One region of the Micromonospora rhizosphaerae genome, then DNA from elsewhere that is predicted to be linked to it. Evidence: riboswitches for the same ligand, from Rfam matches in the RefSeq annotation. Region 1 holds a riboswitch; the other holds the start of a gene.
What was found. A riboswitch is a leader RNA that binds a small molecule or an ion and turns the genes downstream of it on or off. The one in region 1 is predicted to bind ZMP and ZTP.
Positions count from the first base shown of each region.

Region 2: it holds a riboswitch for ZMP and ZTP, as region 1 does, so the genes downstream of both, GA0070624_RS23385 (glycine hydroxymethyltransferase) here and GA0070624_RS21845 (bifunctional 5,10-methylenetetrahydrofolate dehydrogenase/5,10-methenyltetrahydrofolate cyclohydrolase) in region 1, are expected to answer to the same signal.

Region 1 is NZ_FMHV01000002.1:4,649,963-4,659,798, forward strand. Features, by position in the region: gene GA0070624_RS21835 (TetR family transcriptional regulator C-terminal domain-containing protein) at 1-101, shown strand, start outside; gene GA0070624_RS21840 (phospholipase D-like domain-containing protein) at 406-1,671, shown strand; ZMP/ZTP riboswitch at 1,836-1,918, shown strand; gene GA0070624_RS21845 (bifunctional 5,10-methylenetetrahydrofolate dehydrogenase/5,10-methenyltetrahydrofolate cyclohydrolase) at 1,932-2,810, shown strand; gene GA0070624_RS21850 (endonuclease/exonuclease/phosphatase family protein) at 2,818-3,600, opposite strand; gene GA0070624_RS21855 (DMT family transporter) at 3,640-4,176, opposite strand; gene GA0070624_RS21860 (LysR family transcriptional regulator) at 4,248-5,141, shown strand; gene GA0070624_RS21865 (sulfite exporter TauE/SafE family protein) at 5,208-5,981, shown strand; gene GA0070624_RS21870 (GNAT family N-acetyltransferase) at 6,104-6,883, shown strand; gene def (peptide deformylase) at 6,982-7,491, opposite strand; gene GA0070624_RS21880 (TetR/AcrR family transcriptional regulator) at 7,502-8,308, opposite strand; gene GA0070624_RS21885 (NAD-dependent epimerase/dehydratase family protein) at 8,613-9,659, shown strand; gene GA0070624_RS21890 (glycosyltransferase) at 9,718-9,836, shown strand, end outside.
Region 2 is NZ_FMHV01000002.1:4,964,208-4,974,043, reverse strand. Features, by position in the region: gene GA0070624_RS23400 (carbohydrate kinase family protein) at 26-967, shown strand; gene GA0070624_RS23395 (hypothetical protein) at 1,021-1,272, shown strand; gene GA0070624_RS23390 (ribulokinase) at 1,332-2,981, shown strand; gene GA0070624_RS23385 (glycine hydroxymethyltransferase) at 3,165-4,601, opposite strand; ZMP/ZTP riboswitch at 4,620-4,709, opposite strand; gene GA0070624_RS23380 (hemerythrin domain-containing protein) at 4,807-5,307, opposite strand; gene GA0070624_RS23375 (histidine phosphatase family protein) at 5,457-6,188, opposite strand; gene GA0070624_RS23370 (hypothetical protein) at 6,335-6,565, shown strand; gene GA0070624_RS23365 (hypothetical protein) at 6,739-7,065, shown strand; gene GA0070624_RS23360 (DNA polymerase domain-containing protein) at 7,094-8,077, shown strand; gene GA0070624_RS23355 (Lrp/AsnC family transcriptional regulator) at 8,109-8,618, opposite strand; gene pdhA (pyruvate dehydrogenase (acetyl-transferring) E1 component subunit alpha) at 8,691-9,836, shown strand, end outside.

The DNA.
Region 1 (9,836 bases):
TCGCCGACGATCCCGCGCTTGCGGCGCGATACCGGGAGAAACGGGCAAGGCCGGTCGGCGAGGCCAGGAAGGACCGACTGCCCGGCGCAACGAGCCCATGACCCCCCGGTTGCCATGATCCGGGCCTGGGCGAACTCGCGGGCTAGAGTCGCCACCCATGGAGACGGCACGGCAGTCCCCGCGACGGAGGCATCGCCCTGGTGGAGGGGTTCTTCGGGGACAACCGGCCGGCCGGCCGGCGTGACCGGAATCTCATCCCACTGGGCATCGTGGTCACCGCCACCGCGGTCGTGGCTTCGCAGCCGACGGCGGGCCCTGGGGAGGATCCGGAAAGCGACCGGATCTGATCACGATCTTCGTAATACATCCCTTTCATTGGCAGGCGCTGTGAGTTCAGGAGGGTCCGTGTCGCTACGCAAGGTCATGTCGTCGTTCGCCGCGTTCGCGTGCCTCGTGGCCGCGGCATTGTCCGTCGGCGTGCAGCCCGCGATCGCGGCACCGACCACCACCGCCGTCTTCAACAATCCGCTCGGTACAGCCGATGAGAAGGCGGCGATCCAGACGCGCCTCGTGGAGTTGATCGACGGCGCGCCAGCCGGCTCCCGCATCAGGATGTCGATGTTCTACGCGTCCGACGCCACCGTGCCGAACGCCCTGATCGCGGCGAAGAACCGGGGGGTCGAGGTTCAGGTCATCTTCAACGACAACGACCCCGCCAAGGCGCCGTACGCCTCCCTGGTGACGGCGCTCGGCACCGACCTCAGCGCGCCGTCGTGGATTCTGTTCTGTCCGGCGGGCCGCGGTTGCATCGGCGACCGGGTGCTGAGCAAGGTCGGGTCGATCAACCACGACAAGTTCTTCCTGTTCTCCAGCACCCAGGGCGCCTCCGACGTGGTGGTCCAGTCGACGGCAAACCTGCACACCGGTCGGGACGGACTCGCGGGGTGGAACGCCGCGCTCGTGCTGGTGGGAAACACCAACATCTACAACGCCTACAGCGGCTACTTCGACGACCTCAAGGCTCGCGGGGTCAACAACAACACCTACGACACCGGCCGGCCCGCGGTGACCTCCGGGAACGCGAAGGTCCATTTCTATCCGCGGCAGGAAAGCAACGGACAGCCGTACGACGACGCGAGCGAAGACACGATCATGACGGCGCTCAACCACGTCTCCTGCTTCGGCAACTCCGTCGTGGGCACGCAGGACGGCAGCCACCGCACCATCATCCGGGTCAACCAGGCCATTTTCAGCCGCACCTACATCGCCTCGAAGCTGTGGGAGTTGGACAACGCGGGCTGCTACGTCGAGGTGGTGGAGCGATACGACCAGAACAGCAAGTCCGAAGCCGGCGCCATGAAGAACCTCCTCGCCGCCACGAGCAGCCCCTACGGCGGGCCGGTCGTCAAGTACTACTGCATCGGCGACAGCGTCTGGACGCACAGCAAGTACCTTCAGGTCGAGGGCAACTACTACGGCCGCGCGGACCGGACCATCACCTGGGTCGGCAGTCACAACTTCAGCTACAACTCGCTGCGTCAGTCCGACGAGACCCTGCTGCAGCTCGAGGACTCCACCGTGTTCGACGCCTTCCGGACCAACTTCCGGACGGTCCGCGACGCCCCGGGGATCAGGTCGGTCGCCAACGGCGGTACGGCGGCCTGCCCCTGACCGAGTCGGTTCGGCAGCCGGCCGGACGGACTCCTCTGGGTCCGGCCGGCCGGCTCAGCCGGTCTCGCACCAGCCCCCGATCCCGTCGATGAGGCGACGGGATGGCACGGCCACGTGCGCCGCCGCCGCCCGCTGACGATGCCGGCGGTCGGCGTGTGGCAGGCTGACGGTGACGCGACTGGCGGCACGGGGATGGCTTCAACCATCGGGGAGCTCGTCGCGGAGGTCGACCGCCTGGGCCTCCGCGGGCGAGGTGAGCCATGTCTTCTGCGGGTACGACGGCTCGGCTGCTGCCGGGTGGGCCGGTGGCGGAGCAGATCCTGGCCGAGGTGGCCGAGGGTGTGCTGGCGCTGCGCGCGGCGGGGGTGACGCCGGCGTTGGCGACGGTGCTGGTGGGCGACGACGAGGCGAGCGCCGGGTACATCCGGATCAAGCAGCGGCGGGCGGCTGAGTTGGGTTTCGCGTCGCCGCACGTGCATCTGCCGGCGTCGGCGTCGCAGGCGGATCTGCGCCGGGTGCTGGAGGACTTCAGCGCCGACAAGGACGTGCACGGTGTGCTGGTGCAGCATCCGATCCCGGGGCACCTGGACTATGACCGGGCGTTGCAGGTCCTCGATCCGGACAAGGACGTGGACGGGATGCACCCGGTGAACATGGGTCGCCTGGCGTTGGGGTTGCCGGGTCCGTTGCCGAACACGCCGGCGGGGATCGAGGCGTTGCTCGCGTTCCACGGGGTGCCGGTGTCGGGCCGGGAGGTGGTGATCCTCGGGCGGGGGGCGACGTTGGGCCGGCCGTTGGCGATGCTGCTGGCGCAGAAGCGACCGACGGCGAACGCGGCGGTGACGGTGGTGCACACCGGGGTGGCAGACTGGCCGCGGTACACACGGCGGGCGGATATCCTGGTGGCCGCGGCCGGGGTGCCGGGGATCATCCAGCCGGAGCACGTACGCCCGGGTGCGGTGGTGGTCGGCGGCGGCGTGCGGTACGAGGGTCGGCGCCTGCTGCCCGACGTGGACGAGTCCTGTGCGCGGGTGGCGGGGGCGATCACGCCGCGGGTCGGCGGGGTGGGTCCGACGACGGTGGCGATGTTGTTCCGCAACGCGGTGCGGGCGGCGCAGCGGGCCGCGGGCATGGGCTGAGCGGTGCTCAGCCGAGGTCGACGATGAGCGGCCGGTGGTCGGAGATGGTGGACAGCGGGGTGTCGACCGCGGTGACCGGCGGCAGCCGGTCCAGGCCCTGCCGGTCGGCGAGGATGTGGTCGAGTTGCACGTGGGGTTCCCCGGCCGGGTAGGTGGGGCGTCGGCCGAGCGGCCGCCAGCGGGACAGCAGCGCGGCGGCGCCGGCGGGGAGGTTGAGGTCGCCGAGCAGGATCCGCGGCGCGGGTAGGGCGCGCAGGGCCCGCACGACGCGGCGGAGCTGGTGGACGTTCCAGCCGGGGACGAAGGACAGGTGGGTGGCGGCGACGGTGAGCGGGCCGTGCGGGGTGTCCAGGACGGCGGCGAGGACGACGCGGGGTTCGTCGCGCAGGAGGTGGATGACCCCCCCGCTGGTTTCGGGGACGTGGACCGGGGAGCGTACGGGGGCGGGACGCAGCCGGGTTACCTGCCAGGAACGGACGGGGTAGCGGCTGACCAGGCCGACGCCGTAGCAGGGTTCGCCATGGCCGTCGTCGTCGTGGGTCAGCGGGCGGAACTGTTCGCCGGGGGTGCCGACGACGGCGGCGGCGAAGTGGTGTTCGGGGGCGTCGAGGGCGCGGGCGGCGATGGCCGTGAGGTCCAGGTTGCCGCTGCGGGACTGGTCGCGGTCCACCTCCTGCAGGGCGAGGATGTCCACGTCGAGGGCGGTGACCGCGGCGGCGAGCCGGTCCGGGTCGACGAGTCCGTCGGTGAGGGATCGTCCGTGCAGCAGGTTGAAGGTGGCCAGGCGCACACCTGCACCCTATGACGCTGTGGCAGGGTTGCCGGGTGATCAGGGCGTTGGTCTGTTCGATGCTGGTGTTCGTGGCGGTGGCGTCGGTCGGTCTGTGGCTGCGGCGGCGGCGAGCAGGGCGGCGACGCCCCAGCCGGTCTGGGTGTGCCGCTGCCAGGGGGCGAAGATCAGCACGGTGCCGGCGAAGCCGAGCAGCAGGCCGGTCAGCCGTGCCGGCCGGATGCCGCGTTCGGTGCCGACGGCGAGGCCGAGGAGCAGGGACCACAGGGGCGTGGTGGCGTGCAGGATTCCGGCGAGACCGGTGTCCACGGTCTGTTCGCCGATGCTGATGAGCAGGAACGGCAGGGCGTTGCAGAGCAGCGCGGCGACGATGAGGTGCCGCCAGGTGGTGCCGTCGCGGGGCAGCCGTTGGCCGGCGGCGCGGGCCAGGGCGAGCAGGACCGCCGCGCCGAGGGCGCACCGGACGACGGTGACGTGGACGGGGGTGAGGCCGCCGTCGAGGGCGAGCTTGGTCCACAGGAACGCCGATCCCCAGAGCAGGGTCAGGGCGGCGGCCCGGACGGTGGTGGCGGTCATGGGGGTACGCTCCCCCGACCCGACCTGTTAGACAAGCGACAATAACTGCAAGCTGCCTTAAGCTGCACTTCATGCTCGATGTACGGCGGTTGCAGGTGTTGCGGGCGGTCGTGGCCAGTGGGTCGGTCAGCGCGGCCGCCCGCCATCTCGGCTACACCCCGTCCGCGGTCAGTCAGCAGTTGGCCGTGCTGGAGCGGGAGGCCGGAGTGGTGCTGCTCGAGCGGACCGGGCGGGGTGTTCGGGCCACGGACGCGGGCCGGCTGCTGTCCGGGTACGCGGCCGTGATCAGCCGGCAGGTGGCGGAGGCGGAGACCGCGTTGGCGGATCTGCGCGCGGGCCGTACCGGGCGGGTGGTGGTGCGGTACTTCGCGACGGCGGGGGCGCGACTGGTGGCCCCGGCGGTGGCGGCGCTGCGCCGAGAGCACCCGGGGGTGCGCGTGGAGCTGGGGCTGACGGGCGTCGAGGACCCGTTGCCGGAGCTGGTGGACGGGCGGGTCGACGTGGTGCTGGTGGTGCGTTCCGGGGCGGCGCGGCCGGTGGACGGGGTCCGCTTCACGCATCTGTGCGACGACGCGTACGACGCGGTGCTGCCGCGCACGCACCCGCTCGCCGGCCGGCCGGTACTGGCGCTGGCGGAGCTGGCGCGGGAGCCGTGGGTGGGCTGCGAGCCGCCGGGGCCGTGCCGCGACGCCGTGCTGGACGCCTGCGCGGCGGCCGGATTCAGCCCGGATGTGGTGGTGGAGAGCGAGGACTACACCACGGCGCAGGGCTTCGTGGCCGCCGGCCTCGGGGTGAGCCTGGTGCCACGGATCGCGCTGGGCAGCCCCGATCCGCAGGTGGTGGTGCGGGAGGTCGGCAACCCCCGGCCGGTCCGGTCGATCCACGTCGCGGTACGCGACGCGGCGCCTCTGTCGCCCGGGGTGCGGGGGCTGGTGGCGGCGCTGCGGCGGGCCGCGGCCGGCTGACGCGGGCGGTGAGCCTGGCCACAGGCCGCCTCGTCGGGTCGGTCGGGGTCGGAAGAATGGCCGCCCGTGGACCCCTTGACGCTGACCACCCTGCTCACCGCGGCCGCGATGGCGGGATGGGTGGACGCCGTGGTCGGCGGGGGCGGGCTGGTGCTGCTGCCGGCGCTGCTGGTGGCCGCGCCCGGGGTGCCGTTGGCCACGGCGCTGGGCACGAACAAGCTCGCCGCGATCTCCGGCACGTCCACCGCGGCGGTGACGTACGCGCGGCGCACGAAGCTGGACTGGGCGGTGGCGGGTCCGTCGGCGGGGCTGGCGGTGCTGATGTCCGGGCTGGGTGCGGCGTTGGCCGGGGCGGTGCCGACCGGGGCGTACCGGCCGGTGGTGCTGGTGGTGCTGGCATCGGTGGCGCTGTTCGTGCTGCTGCGGCCGCGGCTCGGGGTGGTGGCGCAGCCGTGGCGGCGCACGCCGGGCCGGGTGGTGGCGGCGGTGGCGGTGGCCGGGGCGGGCATCGCCCTGTACGACGGTCTGATCGGCCCGGGCACGGGAACCTTCCTGGTGCTGGCGTTCACTGCGCTGGTGGGGGCTGACTTCGTGCACGGCTCGGCGATGGCGAAGGTGGTCAACGCCGGCACCAACCTGGGGGCGCTGGTGGTGTTCGCGGCCAGCGGTCACGTGTGGTGGCTGCTGGGTGCGGCGATGGCGGTGTGCAACGTCGCCGGAGCCGCGCTGGGCGCACGGATGGCGCTGCGGCGCGGCTCCGGCTTCGTCCGGGTGGTCCTGCTGGTGGTGGTGCTGGCGCTGGTCGGCAAGCTCGGCTACGACCAGTGGCTGGCCGGCTGACCGAACGGGGCGCGGCGCTGGTGTCGGCCCTGGACGGCCTCGCGCGCTGGGCCGAGCAGTACCTGCCCGCCGAGCCGGGCCGCGGCGCGGGCTGCTGACCGGCGCTGTGTGATCATCGGCGGATGCCGGTACGCGCCGAACACGACCGGGCCGTCCTGGCCGAGCTGCTGGGTCGGGATCCGGTGCTGCACGCCTACCAGCTCGGCGACCTCGACGACTTCTTCTGGCCGTACACCTCCTGGTTCCGCCGGGACGACCAGGTGGCGTTGCTCTACCACGGCGTCGAGCTGCCGACGCTGCTGGCGTTCGCGCCGCCGGAGCGGACCGCGCAGCTGGCGGCGTTGCTGACCGAGCTGGCGCCGATGCTGCCCGCCCGGCTGTACGCCCACCTCTCCCCTGGCCTGGACCCGGTGCTGACGCCCTGGTTCCGGGTCGACGCGGCCACGGCACACCTCAAGATGGTGTTGACGGATCCGGCGCGCCTGGCCGCGGTGCAGCCCGCCGGTGAGCCGCTGTCGGCGACGGACCTGCCACAGCTGCACGAGCTGTACGCCGCGGGGTACCCGGGTAACTGGTTCGATCCGCGGATGCTGGACACCGGCCAGTACCTGGGGATCCGGCAGGGCGGCGACCTCGTCGCCGTGGCCGGGGTGCACGTCTGGTCCCCCACGTGGCGGGTGGCGGCGCTGGGCAACGTCACCACCCACCCCCGGGCACGGGGGCGCGGGTTGGCCGCCGCGGCGGTGGCGGCGCTGTGCGGACGGCTGCGCGCCAGCGTCGACCACGTCACGTTGAACGTGAAGGCGGACAACGCCGCGGCGGTGCGGCTGTACGAGCGGCTGGGTTTCACCCGGGTCGCCGACTACGGCGAGTACGCCCTGACCGCCCTCGGCCGGGTCTGACAGTCCCGCACGCTACGCCGCCGCATCCGGTCAACAGACCGGCCGCCGCGAGCGCCGGGCGGGCGAGCGACGTGTACGACCGACCGGGCGGCGTGCGGTCAGCGGCGTCGGCTGGGTGAGTCGAAGCGGCCGGCGCGGATCTCCCGCAGCGCCCGGCGGCGGGTCTCCCCGCGCAGCGTGTCGACGTAGAGGCGCCCCTGCAGGTGGTCGGTCTCGTGCTGCAGGGCGCGCGCCAGGAAGCCGCTGCCGGAGATGGTCAACGGCTCGCCGTGCTGGTCGAAGCCGTGGGCGGTGGCGTGCATCGCCCGCGGCGTCGGGAAGTACAGCCCGGGGATGGACAGGCAGCCCTCGTCGTCGTCCTGCAGTTCCTCGGACAGCTCCAGCGTCGGGTTGATCATGTGGCCGCGGTGGCCGTCGGCGTCGTAGACGAACACCTGCGCGCTGACCCCGATCTGCGGGGCGGCGACGCCCGCGCGGCCGGGGGCGCCGAGCAGCGTGTCCATCAGGTCGGCGACCAGGGCGCGCAGGTCGGCGTCGAAGCTGGTCACCGGCTCGCACGGGGTGCGCAGGACGGGGTCGCCGATGATCCGGATCGGGCGCATAGTCATGCCCGGAAGGCTATCCGTCCGTTACCGCCCGGGCGAGTCCACCCGCCGGTGGACCGCCTGCCTGGCGGCCGGCGACGAGGACCTCGATGCCGTCGAGGATGCGCGCCAGGCCGAACTCGAAGGCCCGGTCCGGGTCGCTCGCGGCCTGGTACTCCTGCCCGGCGGCGGTGCCGATCCGGGCGGCCAGGGGGAACCGGCGCGGGTCCATCACCTTCTCCAGGTAGGGGGCGTGGGCGTGCCACCACTGCTCGTCGGTCATGCCGGTGCGCTGGGCGGCCTGGGCGGCCTCCACCGCGCCGCGTACCGCGCCGTGGACGTAGCCGCTCACGAGGGTGACGACGGCGTCCATCTCCAGGTCGGTCAGGCCGATGCCGTCGACCGCGCGCAACTCGTACTCGTACTTGGCGGTGACGTTCGGGCCGAGCGGGGGGCGGGTGGTGGCGACCTGCAGCAGCCACGGGTGGCGCAGATACAGCGCCCAGTTCTCCCGGGCGATCTGCTCCAGCCGGCCACGCCAGCCGCCGCGGGCGTCCTGCGGTCGGGCGGTCTCGCCGTAGACGGTGTCGAGCATGACGTCGAGCAGCTCACCCTTGCCGGGCACGTGTGTGTAGAGCGACATCGTGCCCACGCCGAGCCGCTCGGCGACGCGGCGCATGGACAACGCGGCCAGCCCGTCGGCGTCCGCGACCTCGATCGCCGCCCGCACGATCCGCTCCACGCTCAGGTCGCCGCCGCGGCGGCTGGGCTTCTCCCGGGTACGCCAGAGCAGGGCGAGGCTGCGGGCAGGATCGCCGGTGCCGCTGTACTCGATGGCCACGCCGGTCACTGTAGCGATCGCTTGGTGTGGCGGATTTTGGTGTATGCGGCCCCTAACAACGGTAGCGTCCGGATTGCCTGGAAGCCACCAATTCGCCCGCTGGGCAAACTGTTCGCTCCCGTGCGCCGAATTGTGTGGTCAAGGACCAGGCTCCGCAAACCTCGGAGGGTTCACCCATGGCGTCCGTTGCCTGTTGTCCGTTGACCACGTCCGGCGCGCACCGGCCGTTCACCGGACAGGAATCTCTCGGCTGGCCCTTGCCCCCCATCCGCAGCGGGCGTGGACGTCAGGGGCGGGAGGTGCCATGCGCGTCGTGACCACGGGAGCGGCGGGCTTCATCGGCTCGACCCTGGTGGACCGCCTGCTGCGCGAAGGCCACAGCGTCCTCGCCGTGGATGACCTCTCCACCGGTCATCTCGACAACCTCGCCGAGTCGGCCGACGACCCACGCCTCACCTTCCTGGAGAGCGACGTGGTCGCCGACGCGGCGCGTCGGGAGATGACGGCGTACCGGGCGGAGGTGGTCTTCCACCTGGCCGCCCAGATGGACGTACGCCACAGCGTGGCCGACCCGGTCGGGGACGCCCGCCGCAACGTGCTCGGCTCCCTCGCCGTTCTCGAGAGCGCCCGGGCGAGCGGCGCCCGCAAGCTCGTCTTCGCCTCATCGGGCGGCACCATCTACGGGGATCAACCGACGTACCCCGTCCACGAGTCCGCGGACCTCGATCCGATCTGTCCATACGGCGCCGCCAAGGTCTGCGGGGAGACCTACCTGCGCGTCTACCGACATCTCCACCGCCTGCAGACGACGGCGCTGGCCCTCGGGAACGTCTACGGACCCCGGCAGGATCCCCACGGGGAGGCGGGCGTCGTGTCCATCTTCGCCTCCGCCCTGATGGAGGGTCGGCCCACGATGATCTTCGGTGCCGGCGGGGCGACCCGGGACTACGTCTACGTCGACGACGTCGTCGAGGCATTCGTGCTGGCCGCCGGTCCGGCCGGGGACGGGCTGCGGCTCAACATCGGCACCGGGCGGGAGACCTCCGTACGCCAGCTGCATCGGCTCATCGCCGAGGTGGTCGAGCGACCTGACACGCCTAAATTCATGCCGCCGCGCGCCGGGGAACTGGACCGCGTCGGGCTCGATTGCGGCGCGGCGCAACGCGTACTCGGCTGGCGCGCGAAGGTGGACCTGACAGAGGGCCTCTCCCGGACGGTCGCGTGGCTCCAGGACAGGGTCGACGCGGCCCACAGCCCCGCCGCCCCGGCCTCGCGGCACGCCGTGGTCGGTCAGACATATCTGGTTCCCGCAGTCAAGCGCGACCGATCCGAAGCGCGGGAGCGCCGATGAGACGCCTGCTCACCATCTCGTGCGGAAACCCACGATCGGCTCCGCTGGGGAGGCGTCCGTGACGGCGCTGGTAGACCATGGAAAAGGCGGTGGGACGATACTGCGCGCTCCGCGCCAGCGCCCCGCGGCCCGCGGCAAGTTCCTGTACGTAGGGGACCAGAAGTTCTACGTACGCGG
Region 2 (9,836 bases), 310 kb from region 1:
CGCGCGGTGCCGGGAAGGGAAGACTGTGATCTCGGTTGTCGGCGAGAGCCTGGTGGATCTGATCGAGGATCCGTCGGGCGAGGTGATCGCCCATCCCGGGGGCAGCCCGGCGAACGTCGCCGTGGCGCTCGCCCGCCTCGGCCAGCCAACCACCCTGCTGACCCAGCACGGCGACGACGCACACGGGCGGCTGCTCCGGGACCATCTGGCCGGCAGCGGCGTACGGCTGGATCCCGCGTCGGTGCCGGACCTGCCCAGCACCAGCGTGGCCCGGAGCCGGGTGGGTGCGGACGGGCAGGCCCGGTACGACTTCAGCATCGCCTGGCGGTCCTTTCCGGACCGGACCGGCGTGGGGACGGGCAGCCGCTGCCTGCACACCGGCTCGCTCGCCACCGTCCTGCAGCCGGGCGCCGACGACGTGCTGGCGCTGGTCCGGGAGCGGCGGGCGACGACGATGATCAGCTACGACCCGAACTGCCGGCCGTCCCTGATGGGCGACCGGAGCACGGCCCGGCACCGGGTCGAGGAGCTGGTGGCGGCGAGTGACCTCGTCAAGGTCAGCCTGGAGGATCTGGCCTGGCTCCACCCGGAACGCGGGCACCAGCGGGTGGCGCGGGAGTGGCTGGAGCGAGGCCCCGTCCTCGTGGTGGTCACCCGCGGCGACGGCGGGGCGTGGGCGGTCAGCCGAGGCGGTGAGGTGCAGGTGGACGCCCGACCGGTGCGGGTGGTGGACACCGTCGGAGCCGGTGACGCGTTCACGGCCGGGCTGCTGGCCGCGCTGAGTGAGCGGGACCTGCTCGGCGCCGCGCGGCGGACCGCCCTCGGCGCCGTCGGCCGGGACACGGTCGCCGCCGTACTCGCGGAGGCGGCCCACGTCGCCGCCCTGACCTGTGCCCGACGGGGAGCCGATCCGCCGACGCGGGCCGAGCTGGCGGCGGACCTGGCCGGTTCGCGGCCCGGAACCTGAGCGCCGGTAGGTGCGGCGGTGACCAGCTTGCGGTGTCGCACCATACTGGACGAATGGTTGCCTGGGAGTACGCGCTGCTGGTCCGCCGATATCAGGCACAGGGCCGCAATTTCACCGTCTCGTTCGTCTGGTACGGCCCGGACGGGTCCCGGCGGGACATCACGGCGTACGGCGACACGGCGATCGCACACCTCAACCGGGCCGGCCGGGAGGGCTGGGAGCTGGTCTCCGCCGCCGAGGACGTGAACAACGTCCAGGGCAGCACCGAGGTGCACCGGTACCACCTCAAGCGCCCGGTCGGCTGAGCGACTACCGTGACCTCCCACCACCGCTGCCGAACCGGGCGGTGGTGGGAGGAGGAGCAGTGAGCCGGTACGTCGTCGGGGTGGACTTCGGCACGCTCTCCGGCCGCGCGGTCGTGGTCGACGTCGCCGACGGCATCGAGCGCGGCAGCGCGGTCCACCCGTACCGGCACGGGGCGATCACCGAGCGGCTGCCGGACGGGCCGTCGCTGCCCCCGGACTGGGCGCTGCAGGACCCGGCCGACCACCGTGAGGTGCTGCGGGTGGCCGTCCCCGCCGCCGTCCGCGCGGCCGGGATCGACCCGGCCGAGGTGATCGGCATCGGCCTCGACGCGACCTCCTGCACGGTGCTGCCCAGCCTCGCCGACGGCACTCCGCTCGCTGAGCTGCCCGAGCTGCGGGACCGGCCGCACGCCTGGCCGAAGCTCTGGAAGCACCACGCGGCGCAGCGGCAGGCCGACCGGATCAACGCCCTCGCCCGGGAGCGCGCCGAGCCGTGGCTGGCCCGCTACGGCGGCCGGGTCTCCGCGGAGTGGCAGCTCGCCAAGGCGCTGCAGGTGCTGGAGGAGGACCCGGAGGTCTTTCGCCGCGCCGAGCGCTGGATCGAGACCGCCGACTGGCTGGTCTGGCGGCTCTGCGGCCGGGAGACCCGCAACGTCTCCGCCGCCGGGTTCAAGGGGCTGCGTCAGGACGGCCGCTACCCGAGCCCGAAGTTCCTCGCCGCGCTGCACCCGGGCCTGCCCGACCTGCTGCCCAAGGTCGACGGGCCGCCCGCCCCGCTCGGTGCCCGGGCCGGCGGGCTCACCCCCGAGGCGGCCCGGTGGACCGGGCTCCCGGAGGGCGTCGCGGTGGCCGTCGGCACCATCGACGCGCACGTCACCGCGGCCGCCGCCCGCTCGGTCGCGCCGGGGCGGATGCTCGCCGTGCTCGGCACCTCCACCTGCCTGATCATGAACTCGGACACCTGTCACGAGGTGCCGGGTGTCTGCGGTGTCGTCGAGGGCGGCGTCACCGCCGGCGGCTGGGGCTACGAGGCGGGGCAGAGCGGCGTGGGGGACATCTTCGCGTGGTACGTCGAGCGGGCGCTCCCCGCGCCGTACGCCGACCGGGCGCGGCGCCTCGGTGTCTCGCCGTACGAACTGCTGGACACCCTCGTGGCGGAGCAGCCGGTCGGCGGACACGGGCTGCTCGCGCTGGACTGGCACAGCGGCAACCGGTCGGTGCTGATGGACCACGAGCTGAGCGGGGTGCTGGTCGGGCTGACCCTGGCCACCCGGCCGGAGGAGATCTGGCGGGCGCTGCTGGAGGCGACGGCGTTCGGCGCGCGGACGGTCGTCGAGGCGTTCACCGCGGCGGGGGTGCCGGTCGACGAGCTGACCGCCGCTGGCGGGCTCACCCGCAGCCGGCTGCTGCTGCGCAGCTACGCCGACGTGCTGCGCCGGCCACTGCACGTGGTGGACACCGAGCACCCGGCCGCCCTTGGCGCGGCGATCCATGCCGCAGTGGCCGCCGGGGCGTACCCGGACGTGGAGACGGCGTCGGAGGCGATGGGTGCCGCCCACCGCGAGACCTGGCACCCGGACCCGGCCCGCGCCGCCAGCTACGACGAGCTGTACGCCGAGTACCGCGCCCTCCACGACCACTTCGGCCGCGGAGGAACGAAGGTTCTCCACCACCTCCGCACCCTCCGCAACCGCGCCCTCCGCCGCTGACCTCCCCCACCGCCCGCCCCGCCCGACCACAGTTGATCAAGAGGTTTTGGTGCGGAAACCCGCGCCTCCAGGACGCAAACTTCTTGATCACCGCGAGGAGGCGTGCGGGTGACGCGGGAGACGGCGACGCCCCGCGCGGCGTGGGCCGGGCGGGGCGTCGGGGTAGCGCGAGACGGCTCGGGGTCAGCCGAGGTCGACGGCGGGGTAGAGGGGGAAGCCGGCGAGCAGGTCGCTGGCCTGCTTGCTGACCCGGTCCGCGACCGCCGCGTCCAGCACGTACTTCGCCTTCGACGGGGTGCCGTCCGGGTTGGCGCCCGACCGGGTCTGGCTGAGCACGGTGTGGATCAGCTCGGCCGTCTCGTCCATTTGCGCCGCGCCCAGGCCGCGGGTGGTCAGCGCCGGGGTGCCGATCCGGATGCCCGAGGTGTACCAGGCGCCGTTCGGGTCCTGCGGGACCGCGTTGCGGTTGGTGACGATGCCCGAGTCGAGCAGCGCCTGCTCGGCCTGCCGGCCGGTGAGGCCGTACCCGGAGACGTCGATCAGGACCAGGTGGTTGTCGGTGCCGCCGGTGACGAGCTTGGCGCCCCGGCGCAGCAGCCCGTCGGCGAGCGCCTGGGCGTTGTCGACGATCCGCTGGGCGTAGTCGGGGAAGTCGGGGCGGCGGGCCTCGGCGAGGGCGACCGCTTTGGCGGCCATGACGTGCGGCAGCGGGCCGCCGAGCACCATCGGGCAGCCCCGGTCGACCTGGTCGGCCAGCTCCGGCTGGCACAGCACCAGGCCGCCACGCGGGCCGCGCAGCGACTTGTGGGTGGTGGTGGTGACGATGTGCGCGTGCGGCACCGGGTCGAAGTCGCCCGTGAAGACCTTGCCCGCGACCAGGCCGGCGAAGTGCGCCATGTCGACCATGAAGGTGGCCCCGACGGAGTCGGCGATCTCCCGCATGATCCGGAAGTTGATCTTCCGGGGGTACGCCGAGTAGCCGGCCACCAGGATCAGCGGCTTGAACTCGCGGGCCGCCTCGGCGACCTTGTCGTAGTCGACGAGGCCGGTGGCCGGGTCGGTGCCGTAGCTGCGCTGGTCGAACATCTTGCCGGAGATGTTCGGCCGGAAGCCGTGGGTGAGGTGGCCGCCGGCGTCCAGCGACATGCCGAGCATCCGCTGGTTGCCCAGCTCCCGACGCAGCGCGAACCAGTCCGCCTCGGTGAGGTCGTTGACCTGGCGTACCTGGGCCTTCTTGAGCGCGGGGGACTCGACCCGGTCGGCCAGGATGGCCCAGAACGCGACCAGGTTGGCGTCGATGCCGGAGTGCGGCTGCACGTACGCGTGGGCGGCGCCGAACAGCTCCCGGGCGTGCTCGGCGGCGAGCGCCTCGACGGTGTCGACGTTCTGGCAGCCGGCGTAGAAGCGGCGGCCGATCGTGCCCTCGGCGTACTTGTCGCTGAACCAGTTGCCCATGGCCAGCAGGGTGGCCGGGGAGGCGTAGTTCTCGCTGGCGATGAGCTTGAGCGACTCGCGCTGGTCGGCCAGCTCCGCCCGGATGGCGTCGGCCACCCGCGGCTCGACTGCGCGGATCACCTCCAGCGCGCTGCGGAAGGCGGTGGATTCGGCGTTCAGCGACATGTGACCTCCTACTGACGTGCGGAAGGCCCAGGCGCTCGGCGTGCGTCCTTGCGACGGGACCGCTCCCCGATGGTGCTCCATCCCCACGCGCCAGTCACGGCCCGCGCCGATCCTACCGGGTCCGGGTCCACACGAACGGCGCGGCCGACCCCGGACAGGACGACGGGACCCGGGCCCGCCGGGTCCCGCGCCACGGCTCCCCAGGTCAGGCCGTCACCGCGTCCAGCGACTTCTTGAGCGCCTTCGGCGCGGCCGGGGTCTTCGGCGCCTTCTTCCGCAGTTCGATCATGCGCTCGCCGATCTCCTGCAGCTGGCTACGCCCGAGCGCCTCGCGCACCTTCGGGAACCACTCTTCCTCCTCCTCCTGGACGTGGTGCAGCACGCTCTCGATCAACACGGTCGTCTTGGCGTTGTACCGCTCGTCGTCCGGGTTCATGGTGAAGAGCTCGAAGCAGAGCACGTCCGCGACGTGGTGCTCCTCGTACGACTCCAGGATGTCGTCCTCGACGTCCGGCACGAGCTTGCGGACCTCGGGATACATGACCTCGTTCTCAAGGTACGTGTGCACCGTCAGCGCCTCGAGGATCTGCTTGACCAGCTTCTGGCGCTCGCTCGCCGGCCCCTCCTCGGCGTCCTGGAAGGCCTTGAACAGGCGGCGGATCTCCTTGTGGTCGTCCTTGAGCAGCACGATGGCGTCGGTGGACACCGGTACCTCCTTGGGTCTGGGCGGGTGTGCTCCCACTACCCCCGGTGCAAGCTGCAAAAACGGATGGGGCCCGGCGATGTCCGCCGGGCCCCACTCGCCTCTTGCCGCCGGCCGGCAGCGGCCCGGAGCAGCGCGTGATCACCGGGGCCTCAGACCGGTTCGGCATGGACCTCGTCCTCCCGGGTCCGCCGCGCGCCCCGCCGACGCAGGTGGGCGACGTCGTTGAACACGTCCAGCGTCAGCCGCCCCTCGCCGTCGGCAGACCAGCCGGTGACCGAGCAGTTGGCGATCCGGTGCGCTTCGGCCATTGCCATCAGCTCGGCCTCGGTGAGCCCCTCCACCAGGTATCGGAGCGTGAAGACCAGGGCGTCGTGGCCGAAGAGCAGCACCCGCCCGCCCTCGTGGTCACGGCGCAGGTCGCCGAGGAGCGCGCGCAGCCGCAGCGCCACGTCCGTCCAGGACTCCCCGCCCGGCGGCCGGTGGTAGAACTTGCCCAGCCGGGCCCGGCGCTCCGCCTCCGCCGGGAACCGTTGCCGCACCCCGTGCTCGGTCAGCCCGTCGAGGATGCCCAACTCGCGGTCGCGCAGCCGCTCGTCCCGGCTGACCGGGATGCCGCTTCCGGCCAGGGCCAGCTCGGCGGTCTGCGCCGCCCGCACGTACGGCGACACCACCGCCACGTCCGGGCGTCGCGCCTCGGGCAGACCGGCGAGCCAGCGGCCGGTGGCCCGGGCCTGCTCCTCCCCGGTCGCCGACAGCGGAACGTCCGCGTCCCGGTGGTTCAGATCGATCAGCTCCGCACCGGACGCCTCCGCCTGGCTCGCCACGACGTTCGCCGTGCTCTCGCCGTGCCGCACGATCCAGAGCGCTGCCAGTTCCGCCATGCGGCAACCGGTACCCCGGCCGGTGCGGGGTAACCGTGGCGGTCGGCGGCGGGGCCCCGGGTGGGCCGGGGGCGTGAACCGGCCGAAGCCGGGTAAGCGCTGGCGCCACCGGAAGTCGAGACATGGGGAGGTACGCCGTGGCGACCATGACCAAGGAACAGATGAGCCCGGTGCGGGACAAGAACTACGACCTGCTCCACACCCTGCAGATGTCGCTGGAGAACATCTACCGGATGGACACGTACATCTCCGACGCGGAGGAGCGGGGCGACACCGAGCTCGCCAACTGGTTCCGCAAGATCCAGGAGAACAACCGCAAGGCGGGTGACCAGGGCAAGCAGATGCTCATGACGCGGATGCAGCAGGAAGGACGCTGAGCACCGGCGCCGCCGGGGCCGGACGGACATTCCTCGTCGCGCCCGGTCCCGGCAACCGCGACACCGCCCACCGGACTGTCGCCGGCCCGACTGACCGCTGCCCGGCACGGGACAGCGGCCGGACCCGTCGACGGAGGAGAATGTCTGCTCCGACACGACGGGATGGAGCTCCGATGACGGTCGTCAAGGGTCTGCGGGAAGCCCTCGTGCTCTTCAGCATCGCGGTGGTGCTGATCGCGGTCGGGGTGGGGATCTGGGTCGCGGTCAGCGGCGGGGACTTCACCCACCGGCTCGGCGTCGGGTGCATGGTGGTCGGCGCGCTGCTCGGGATGACCGGTGATCTGACCCTGAGCCGTATCGAGACGATGCCCGCGCGCTCGGTGTTCGGGCTCGCACCGGAGCGGGAGGGAGCCGGCGGCGGGCGCGTGCTCACCGGCGTCGGCATCTTCCTCTTCGTCGCGGTGCCGCTGATCGCCATCGGCATCCTGCTCGTCAGCTGACGACACGGCTGGCCCACGGCGTCGTACGGTGGGAGGCGTGGCGACGACGGCGGCCGAGGAGATCAAGGTAGGGGAGCGGGTGGTCCGGGTCTCCAGCCCTGACAAGCCGTACTTTCCGGAGCGCGGACTGACCAAGCTGGACGTGGTCCGCTACTTCATCTCCGTCGGCGACGGCATCCTGCGCGCCCTGCGGGACCGCCCGACGATGCTGGAGCGCTGGCCGCGCGGCGTCTTCGAGGGCGCGAAGATCGCCACCCGGCAGGACAACCGCGGGGACGCCTTCTACCAGAAGCGCCTCCCGGCCGGCGCGCCCGACTGGGTGCGGACCGCGCACATCACCTTCCCGAGCGGGCGGACCGCCGACGAGGTCGCGCCCAGCGAGCTGGCGGTGGTGATCTGGGCGGCCAACCTCGGCACGCTGCGCTTCCACCCGTGGCCGGTCTCGGCGGCCGACGTGGAGCACCCGGACCAGCTCCGGATCGACCTCGACCCGATGCCGGGGGTCGACTTCGCCCAGGTGGTGCCGGTGGCCCACGAGGTACGGGCGTTCCTCGACGAGCTGGGGCTGGTCGGCTATCCGAAGACCACCGGCGGCCGGGGCCTGCACGTCTACCTGTCGATCGAGCCCCGGTGGAGCTTCGGCGAGTGCCGGCGGGCGGTGCTGGCGCTGGGCCTCGAGATGCAGCGCCGGCTGCCGGAGCTGGTCACCACCACCTGGTGGCGGGAGCAGCGGGACCGGCCGGTCTTCGTGGACTACAACCAGATGGCCCGGGACCACACCGTGACCTCGGCCTACTCGATCCGGCCCACCCCGCAGGCGCTGGTCTCCGCGCCGCTGGACTGGTCGGAGCTGGACGACGCGCGGCCGGAGGACTTCGACCTGGTCTCCCTGCCGGGGCGGTTCGCCGAGCGCGGCGACCCGCACGCGGGCCTGGACGAGCGCCGCTTCTCCCTGGAACCGCTGCTGGAGCTGGCCGACCGGGAGGGGCTGGCGGCCCCGCCGGAACGCTGACCCCCGGGGTCGGCCGGCCGTCGGCCCAGGCTCACTGCCAGGGGCTCTGCGCCCCGTCGAACTCCTCGAAGACCAGCCAGGTGCGTGTCGACAGCACCCCGGCGATGCTCTGCACCCGGTTGAGCACCACGTCCCGCAGCGTGGCGTTGTCCGGCGCTCGGACCAGGGCGAGCACGTCGTGCTCGCCGCTGAGCAGCGCGACGTGCTCGATGTAGCGCACCTGGGCCAGCTCCGCCGACACCTCCCGCCAGGTGTTCTGCTCGATGGTCAGCGAGATGTACGCGGAGGTGCCGAGCCCGGCCGGCTCCGGCGCGACCTGGGCCCGGAACCCGCTGATCACCCCGTCCCGCAGCAGCCGCTCCACTCGCGCGTACGCGTTGGTGCGGGAGACGTGCACGCGTTCGGCCAGCGTACGGATGGAGATGCGCGCGTCGCGGACCAGCTCGTCGAGGATCCGCCGGTCCACCTCGTCCAAGGGGCCGGTGGCCGAACGTCCCGTCCCGCCCGCCACGCCCGGTATCGGGGTGGTCTCCTGGCTCATGGACTCCTCCTCGCCGTGCCATTCGTCCCACGTTCGTCGGGAATCTTGAGTCAATCATCCGACAGCAGGAGCATAGGGCCACCACACGTCCAGGAGGTCCTCGCCGTGACGACCACACCCCAGGCGGTCCGCAGGGCATCCCCGCGCACCCGCCGGCCGGCCACCCCGGCCGCGCCCGATCCGTCGGCCGGCCTGCTGCCGCAGACCGAGCCGGTCCGACTGCTCGACCCGGACGGCACCCCGCTGCCGCCCCGCGACGACTACCCGGAGCCGCCCGTCGAGGCGCTGCGCGAGATGTACCGCCGGATGGTGGTCGGCCGCCGCTTCGACATCCAGGCCACCGCGCTGACCAAGCAGGGTCGGCTCGCCGTCTACCCGTCCTCCCGCGGCCAGGAGGCCTGCCAGGTCGGGGCGGTGCTCGCCGTCCGGGACACCGACTGGGTGTTCCCGACCTACCGCGAGTCGATGGCGCTGACCTCGCGGGGCATCGACCCGGTCGAGGTGCTCACCCTGCTGCGCGGCGACTGGCACTGCGGCTATGACCCGGCCGAGCGGCACACCGCGCCGCAGTGCACCCCGCTGGCCACGCAGTGCGTGCACGCCGCCGGCCTGGCCCATGGCGAGGCGTACCAGGGGCGGGACACCGTCGCGCTGGCCTTCATCGGCGACGGCGCCACCAGCGAGGGCGACTTCCACGAGGGGGTCAACTTCGCCGCCGTCTTCAAGGCCCCGGTGGTCTACTTCGTGCAGAACAACAAGTACGCGATCAGCGTCCCGCTTTCCCGGCAGACCGCCGCGCCGAGCCTGGCGTACAAGGGCGTCGGCTACGGCGTGCCGAGCGAGCAGGTCGACGGCAACGACCCGGTGGCCGTGCTCGCGGTGCTCACCCGCGCGGTGGAGCACGCCCGCGCGGGCCACGGGCCGTTCCTGGTCGAGGCGCACACCTACCGGATGGAGCCGCACACCAACGCCGACGACGCCACCCGCTACCGGGACGGCGCCGAGGTCGAGGCCTGGCGCGACCGGGACCCCATCGCCCGGCTGGAGACGTACCTGCGGGCGCGCGGGGTGCTGGACGACGCGGCCGTCGCGGCGATCGCCGACGAGGCCGAGGCGTACGCCGCCGAGCTGCGGGACCGGATGAACGCGAAGCCCACGGTCGACCCGCTCAGCCTCTTCGACCACGTCTACGCGCAGCCGACCCCGCAGCTGGTCGAG